Regions from separate parts of the Blautia acetigignens genome, predicted to be linked through region 2. Evidence: riboswitches for the same ligand, from Rfam matches in the RefSeq annotation. Region 2 holds a riboswitch; the other holds the start of a gene.
What was found. Region 2 has a riboswitch for thiamine pyrophosphate ahead of thiD (bifunctional hydroxymethylpyrimidine kinase/phosphomethylpyrimidine kinase). Riboswitches for the same ligand answer to the same signal wherever they lie in the genome.
Positions count from the first base shown of each region.

Region 1 (4,214 bases), on a different contig from region 2:
CGTCTCCTTGAGAGCAATGCACCTGCAGAAGCAGAGGAGGACGAGAATCAGGAGGAAACAGGGGATGAGATGAAGCTTACCAGCCTTCAGAGCATCACCGATTTTATGACCTGCGCAGGCAAAACCCTGCCGGATAACATCCGCCTGTGGACCAGAAGAAACCTGGCAGTGGCAAGATCCAGCGAGGTTTCCCAGGAAGAGCGCCATCACGCACAGAGAGCTCTTTCCATTATGCTGAACATCCAGTGGAAAAACAATTACTTCGAAGCCATCGACCCGGTGGAAGCAAGAAGAATCCTGGACGAAGAGCTTTACGGAATGGAGCGTGTGAAACAGCGTATCATCGAGACCATTATCCAGATCAACCGTACCCATACCCTGCCTGCTTACGGACTTCTTCTCATCGGACCTGCAGGTACCGGTAAATCCCAGATCGCCTATGCGGTAGCAAGAATCCTGAAGCTTCCGTGGACGACTCTGGACATGAGCTCCATCAACGATTCCAAGCAGCTGACAGGTAGCCCTCGTATTTATGCAAACGCTAAACCTGGAATTATCATGGATGCATTTTCCATGGCAGGAGCCTCCAACCTGGTATTTATCATCAACGAGCTTGACAAGGCAAACTCCGGACATGGCAACGGAAACCCGGCAGACGTGCTTCTTACCCTTCTGGACAACCTTGGATTTACAGACAACTATATGGAATGTATGATTCCAACCGGCGGTGTTTACCCTATTGCCACAGCCAATGATCGTGACCAGATCAGTGCGCCGCTGATGTCCAGATTTGCCGTGATCGACATTCCGGACTACACAGCAGAAGAGAAGAAAGTAATCTTCTCCAGATTCTCCCTGCCCAAGGTTCTGAAAAGAATGCATATGGAAGAGGGCGAGTGCATTATCACAGATGACGCTCTGGATGCCATTGTTGCCCGCTATTCCAATACCACCGGTATCCGTGACCTGGAGCAGGCAGCCGAGCACATTGCCGCCAACGCCCTGTACCAGATCGAGGTCAACCATGTGGATAAGGTGGAATATACAAGAGAGATGGTTGAGGAACTGCTGAAGTAAAAAACATAACAGGAGTAACAAAAATGGAATTCTGGGATATTTATGACATTAATAAAAGACCTACAGGCCGCACCATGAAGCGCAACGACTGGTGCTTAAAGGACGGAGAGTACCATCTCACCGTCCTCGGAGTAGTTGCAAGACCGGACGGCACCTTCCTGATCACCAAGCGCGTCATGACCAAAGCATGGGCGCCAGGCTGGTGGGAAGTATCCGGCGGCGCAGCCCAGGCAGGAGAATCCTCCTATGACGCAGTTCTCCGCGAGGTGAAAGAAGAGACAGGCCTTGACGTAAGCAGTGCACAGGGCGGCTATCTTTTCACATACAAAAGAGAAAACCCGGGTGAGGGAGACAATTACTTTGTAGACGTATACCGCTTTGTCATGGACGTACAGGAAGAAGACCTGCACCTTCAGGAAGAGGAAACAGACGGCCACATGTTCGCCACATTGGAGCAGATCAAAGCCTTTGCCGCAGAAGGAAAATTCCTTCACTACGACAGCATCCAGGCCGCTTTTCAAGGGTTATAAGCAATGGCCGTGCGCCCTACGGCTGCAAATTTTGGAAATAAATAATGTTAAAATTATGTAAGAAAACAGCCGGAAATGAAATAGCCGCTTGTAATTTCAAGAAAGATATATTATAATTAGCACCGAAATCTGAATAAAAACCAGGGGAGTTTCGATTGAGAAGCTGAGAGTAAGGTAGCCCTTAGACCCTTTTAACCTGTTGGATCATGCCAGTGTAGGAAGTGTTGAAGATGTATTTTAGAGCATTTGCGTGATTGCAGATGCTCTTTTTTCTTTTGCAGATTCATAAAAAGATGGTTCTTATTCGATTGATAAAAAATCCCAGGCCCGGAACCCTTTCAAATCAGCTTCGGAGATCTGGCACATATTAAAGGAGGAAACAAAAATGAACGCAAGTGTAGCAATTCAGGTACTGCCAAATGTACAGGATGACGAAGAAGTAATCCGCATTGTAGACGAGGTAATCGCCTACATCAAATCCACAGGACTTAACTGTTATGTAGGACCTTTCGAGACAACCATCGAGGGTGACTACGATCAGCTTATGGACATTGTAAAAGAGTGCCAGCACGTAGCAGAGCGCGCAGGCTGCAAGGCTATGAACGTCTATGTAAAGATCTCTTACAAACCAGAAGGGGATGTGCTTACCATTGAAAAGAAAGTTACCAAACATCACCAGTAAGATTCCCCCTGTCGTTGCAATGGCGGCAATCCTGCTTCTCTGGGAGCTGGTAAGCATCTCCGGATTAGTTCCGTCCTACATGCTTCCCTCCCCGGTTGCAGTGTGCAAGGCGCTGATCGGCGACCTTCCCACTATTTTATTCCATGCGAAATTTACCCTTTTGGAATCCTTCTACGGACTTCTCATTGGAATCGCTCTGGCATTTATTTTCGCAACTGTGATGGACCGTTTCCGGGTAATGGATCAGGCTTTTTATCCGATTATGATCATTACCCAGACCATTCCCACCATCGCCATCGCGCCGATCCTGGTGTTGTGGATGGGCTTTGGAATGGCACCAAAGATCACCTTAGTCGTGATCACCACCTTTTTCCCCATCACCATCGGGCTTCTGGACGGCTACAAGAGTGTAGACCCGGATGCCATCCGCCTGATGAAAGCAATGGGCGCCGGCAGAATGCAGATTTTCCGCCATGTGAAATTCCCCTCTGCCCTGCCCCAGTTCTTTTCCGGGCTGAAGATCTCCGCATCCTACGCCGTAGTAGGTGCCGTAGTATCTGAGTGGCTGGGAGGCTTTAACGGTCTTGGTGTTTACATGACAAGGGTAAAAAAGGCATACGCGTTTGACAAAATGTTTGCAGTTATTATTTTCATTGTGATCATCAGTTTGCTGCTGCTTTTCATAGTAAATGTGGCAAGCCGCATCGCAATGCCCTGGCTGCAGGTTGAAAAGGAGAAAAATCATGAATAAGAATCTGAAAAAAGCCGTTGCATCCGCTGCAGCGCTGACAATGGTATTTGCAGTTCCTACAGGTGTTTACGCAGCAGATGGCGAGAATGAGAAAATCACATTCTGCCTGGACTGGACACCGAACACCAACCACACAGGACTTTATGTAGCACTTGCAAAAGGCTATTATGAAGACGCAGGACTTGACGTAGAGATCGTACAGCCGCCGGAAAACGGTGCAGCACTGATGTGCGCAGCCGGACAGGCCCAGTTCGCAATCGAGGCACAGGATACTATGGCAGCTTCCCTGGCACTTGATGAGCCTCTTGGAATTACAGCAGTGGCAGCTGTGATCCAGCACAACACCTCCGGAATCCTTTCAAGAGCAGGAGACGGAATCGACACACCAGCCGGACTGACTGGCAAAACTTATTCCACATGGGACTCTCCAATCGAGCTTGCCATGCTGGAAAATGTAGTAAACAGCGACGGAGGGGATTTTGACCAGGTTACCCTGATCCCCAACGACATCACAGATGAGCCGGCAGCACTTGCAGCCCATCAGACAGACGCCATCTGGGTATTCCAAGGCTGGGGCGGCGTGAACGCAGAGGTAGAAGGCGTAGACTGCGATTACTTCGCATTCTCCGATATCAATCCTGTATTTGACTACTACACACCGGTTATTATCGCTAACAACGATTTCCTCAGCGAGAACCCGGATCAGGCGAAAGCATTTATGGAAGCAACTGCAAAGGGCTATGAGTTTGCAGCAGAAAATCCGGACGAGGCAGCACAGATCCTCATCGACGGCGACAACACAGGCTCCCTCAAAGACGCAGAGGAGCTGGTAAAGAAGAGCCAGGAATTCCTTTCCGCAAAATACATTGACGATGCAGACAGCTGGGGCGTGATCGATCCTGAGAGATGGAACGCATTCTACAAATGGCTGTATGAGAATCAGCTTTGCGAAAAAGACCTGACAGACGTAGGATTTTCCAACGACTATCTGCCGCAGTAAATGAGGAGAACAGTGCCATGGCTTATGCGAAAGCTGTGGAGACTGTGCAGATGAAATAGAAAGTTATACAGTAGGGAATATAGAATGTCATCAGAAAACAGTAAATCATTACTAAGAGCAGAACATATTTCAAAAGCATACGGTGAAAAACAGGTCCTGAAGGACATTTCCATT
Region 1 covers NZ_JAOQJM010000003.1:160,073-164,286, forward strand. Annotated here, with positions in the region: gene OCV70_RS05925 (AAA family ATPase) at 1-1,077, shown strand, start outside; gene OCV70_RS05930 (NUDIX hydrolase) at 1,101-1,607, shown strand; TPP riboswitch at 1,740-1,846, shown strand; gene OCV70_RS05935 (thiamine-binding protein) at 1,993-2,289, shown strand; gene OCV70_RS05940 (ABC transporter permease) at 2,258-3,040, shown strand; gene OCV70_RS05945 (ABC transporter substrate-binding protein) at 3,033-4,040, shown strand; gene OCV70_RS05950 (ABC transporter ATP-binding protein) at 4,125-4,214, shown strand, end outside.
Region 1: another riboswitch for thiamine pyrophosphate. It lies ahead of OCV70_RS05935 (thiamine-binding protein); the one in region 2 lies ahead of thiD (bifunctional hydroxymethylpyrimidine kinase/phosphomethylpyrimidine kinase).

Region 2 (4,214 bases):
GGCAAAAATGGGGAATTTCGGATTTGTTTCCAATATTATTGAAAATCATGACGAGCCTCGTGGTGTGAGCCACTATATTCCAGAGGGAGACTGCTGCAATACCAGCAAAAAGATGCTGGCAGCATTGAATTTTATGCTCCGCGGACTGCCGTTTATTTATCAAGGCCAGGAGCTTGGCATGGAAAATGTGCCGTTTAAATCCATTGATGAGGTGGATGATATTTCTACTTTGGATGAGTATAAGGTTGCACTGGATGCGGGACTTGCTCCTGATGCAGCATTGAAGGCAGTTGCACGCCGCAGCAGGGATAATGCGCGGACACCTATGCAGTGGTCAGATGGGAAAAACGCTGGATTTACCACTGGCACTCCATGGCTTCGGGTGAATCCCAACTATACTGCCATTAACGTGGAAAAAGAAGCGCAGAATCCGGACTCTGTACTGAATTTCTATAAGAAACTGATTGCACTTCGCAAGGATCCGGAATATAAGGAGACAGTTGTGTACGGTGCTTTGGAGCCATTTATGAAGGAGCGCCACAATCTGATGGCTTACTACCGTAAGTGGGATAAGACGCTTCTGGTAGTTGGAAATTATCAGTGGGATGAGCAGGAAATTGAGCTTCCAGGCGCATGCAAAAAAGTGCTGATCAATAATTATCCAGATGTAGTTATAGATGGAAATAAGATTAAGCTGCATGGATATCAGGTGCTGGTTCTGGAATTGGCAGCATAATAAAAAGGACTGCCCTCGCCGAATCGATTTTTCTTTCTCAGGTAAATCGACTCTGCGGGGCAGTTTTTGATTATTTGGAAAATTCGGGCAAAGGGGTTATTCCTTTTGGGAAGTATTTCTTTCCTGCTCCATCTCCCACTCTTCTTTGCGTATCTGCGCTACAATCCCTCGAACTCCGACCACAACAGCAAGACTAACGGCAAAAATAATCACTGTATAAATTTTTTCACCGAAATTCAAATCTTTTATGTAAGACAGACCACCGCTGACCACAAAATTGACTGACATAATTACCAGAAACATCACGGCACCGATGATCCGTTCCAGCATTACATTTGATGTGCGGAATTTCCTTGCCGGCAATTTTTTATCCAGATAACTCACGCAGAAGATCAGTACCAACGCCAGGAGCCAACAGGTAATGCTGATATAATGAATCAGTGGAAGTCCGCTGATTTTTCTAACAATAAAGGGAAAATCTACCAGGACAAATATTGTCAGGTTAAGGATATACAGCACCACCTGCAGTCCCATAAGCTGTCCAGTGCTAACAGAGTCCATGAGCATTTTCTCCGTCTCTTTCTGGTACTGCTCCGGCTCTAAATGCTTCCCTGCCAGAAGCTCGCTGACAGAAATGTCCAGTTCTTTGCAGAGGGGCTCCATAAGGCTCACATCTGGAAAGGAGCGGCCCGTCTCCCACTTGGAAACGGCGCGGTCCGTTACATTTAATTTTTCACCCAGCTGCTTTTGGGTTAGTTTTTTCTCTTTGCGGCATGCGGCGATGAATGTGCCTATTTCATTTTTTGTTATGTCGGTCATGATGTGCCTCCTTGTGATGGTTCTTTCTTCTAGTACATCGTTTCGTAAATAACTATACCAATCGCGTAGGATGTGGATTCGAGTGTGCAGGTATAAAAACGCAGGCGTAGCGGGCTACGCTGAGGCTTTTATACCTGGGCAATCGGATTCACAGGCAAGTGAGTGGTATAGTTATTTCGAAAACGATGTACTAGTAAGAACCTTGCCGCGATCAAGACAGCCGTAGGAATCTGGCTGATTTGTTATCTTGATTATGCCATAAATCAGGGAATTCGTCACCCTACCGATGGTTGATTGCGGTAAAATTGCGGAATTTTTTATCTTACAAACAATTTATTGACAAATTTTCCCATTATTACTATAATGACAAAAGAACAGGGGAGCTTGTAAACAGGCTGAGAGGAAATTATGAATTTCGACCCTTTACCTGATGCGGATAATGCCGCCGTAGGAAGTCATAATGATTTTTTTCGGAGACACCAGAACGCGGGTGTCTCTTTTTTATTTTGAAAGTCCTGGACGGCAACCATGAGTGAGCCATGCCTGCATGAGCGAATTCATGGATATCGGACAGGCTAGACCGTATGAGTAAGTAGGGCAATAGCCCAGATTACGAATACGGGCGGCAACTATGGGAGCGTCGCAGACGCGTAATAGCTGACTTTCAAATGTCTGCGCAGCAGACATTTCCTTATAGAGGCAGCAATGCAGCGTTCGGCTGGGGGCACCACTTTCGGACGCTATATAAAATTAATGCATAAATAACACCAGAGCCTGTCCGGTATTTTGCCAGGCAGGACAAGAGAAAGGATGAGACATTATGAGAACAGCATTAACAATCGCTGGAAGTGACTCCAGCGGAGGCGCCGGTATCCAGGCTGATATCAAGACAATGATCAGCAATGGAGTATATGCTATGAGTGCGATCACTGCACTTACGGCACAGAATACTACCGGTGTGACAGCAATCATGGAAGCAACGCCAGAATTTCTGGCAGAACAGCTGGATAATATTTTCACAGATATTTATCCTGACGCAGTGAAGATCGGAATGGTATCTTCCAGCGCATTGATTGAAACGATTGCGAAGAAGCTCCATCAGTATGATGCCAAAAACATCGTTGTGGATCCAGTTATGGTAGCCACCAGCGGAGCCAAGCTGATCAACGACGAGGCAATTGATGCTCTGAAAAGCCAGCTTCTTCCTATGGCGACAGTCCTCACACCGAATATTCCGGAGGCTGAGGTTCTTTCCGGAATGAAAATAGAGACAGCCGACGATATGATCAAGGCCGCTGCTGCCATCGGAGACAAATATCACTGCGCAGTGCTTTGCAAGGGTGGGCATCAGTTGAACGATGCCAACGACCTTCTGTGGCGCGGCGGCGGTTACAAATGGTTCCAAGGAAAACGGATCAACAATCCCAACACGCACGGAACCGGCTGCACTTTGTCCAGTGCCATTGCTTCTAATCTGGCAAAGGGATTTGACCTGGATACTTCTGTGGAACGTGCCAAGAAATATATTTCCGGTGCTCTGGCTGCCATGCTGGATCTGGGAAAAGGCAGCGGACCTATGAATCATGGATTTGCAATTCAAAATGAATTTACATTAGCCAAGGAGGACAACTAACATGACCGAAAAACGTACCTCCATCTTCGAAAACGGCCTGATCTGGTTCGGCGCAGGTGTTTCCCTGGCGGAAATCCTTACTGGAACTTATTTTGCCCCACTTGGCTTCCAAAAAGGGCTTCTTGCTATTATTATTGGACACATTATCGGCTGCACCATGCTTTTCCTGGCCGGTGTAATCGGCGGAAAAACACGCCGCAGTGCTATGGAAACTGTAAAAATGAGCTTCGGGGAAAAGGGCGGAATCTTCTTTTCCTTCCTGAATGTGCTTCAATTGGTGGGCTGGACTGCCATTATGATCTATGACGGCGCGCTGGCAGCTGACGGTGTACTTCATACAGGCAGCTGGGTATGGTGTCTGGTTATTGGCGCACTGATCGTGCTGTGGATTTTTATCGGTATCACCAACCTGGGAAAAATCAACACCATCGCAATGGCGGCTCTGTTTATTCTCACACTGGTGCTTTGCAAGCTGATCTTTTTTGATGGCGGCACAGCACTTGCCATTGGAGAAGAGGCGATGTCCTTTGGTGCTGCTGTAGAGCTGTCTGTAGCAATGCCGCTGTCCTGGCTGCCGCTGATCAGCGACTACACAAGGGAAGCAAAGGAACCTGTGAAGGCTACCGCAGTGAGTGCGATTATTTATGGCCTGGTAAGCTGCTGGATGTACGTGATCGGTATGGGCGCTGCTATTTATACCGGAGAGTCTGATATTGCACAGATCATGGTAAAAGCAGGACTTGGAATCGCAGGACTTCTGATCATTGTATTTTCCACTGTTACCACCACATTCCTGGATGCTTATTCCGCCGGAATTTCTTCTGAATCTGTATTTTCCAGGATCAATGGAAAATATGCGGCCATTGCAGTGACTGTGATTGGAACCATCGGCGCCATTGTTTATCCAATGGACAATATTACAGATTTCCTGTACCTTATTGGTTCCGTGTTTGCACCTATGATTGCCATCCAGATTGCAGATTTCTTCCTGCTCAAACGCGCCGACAGCCTGGGCGAGGCCGTTGA
Region 2 covers NZ_JAOQJM010000023.1:29,460-33,673, reverse strand. Annotated here, with positions in the region: gene OCV70_RS17625 (alpha-glucosidase) at 1-736, shown strand, start outside; gene OCV70_RS17620 (helix-turn-helix domain-containing protein) at 833-1,555, opposite strand; TPP riboswitch at 1,922-2,026, shown strand; gene thiD (bifunctional hydroxymethylpyrimidine kinase/phosphomethylpyrimidine kinase) at 2,376-3,188, shown strand; gene cytX (putative hydroxymethylpyrimidine transporter CytX) at 3,190-4,214, shown strand, end outside.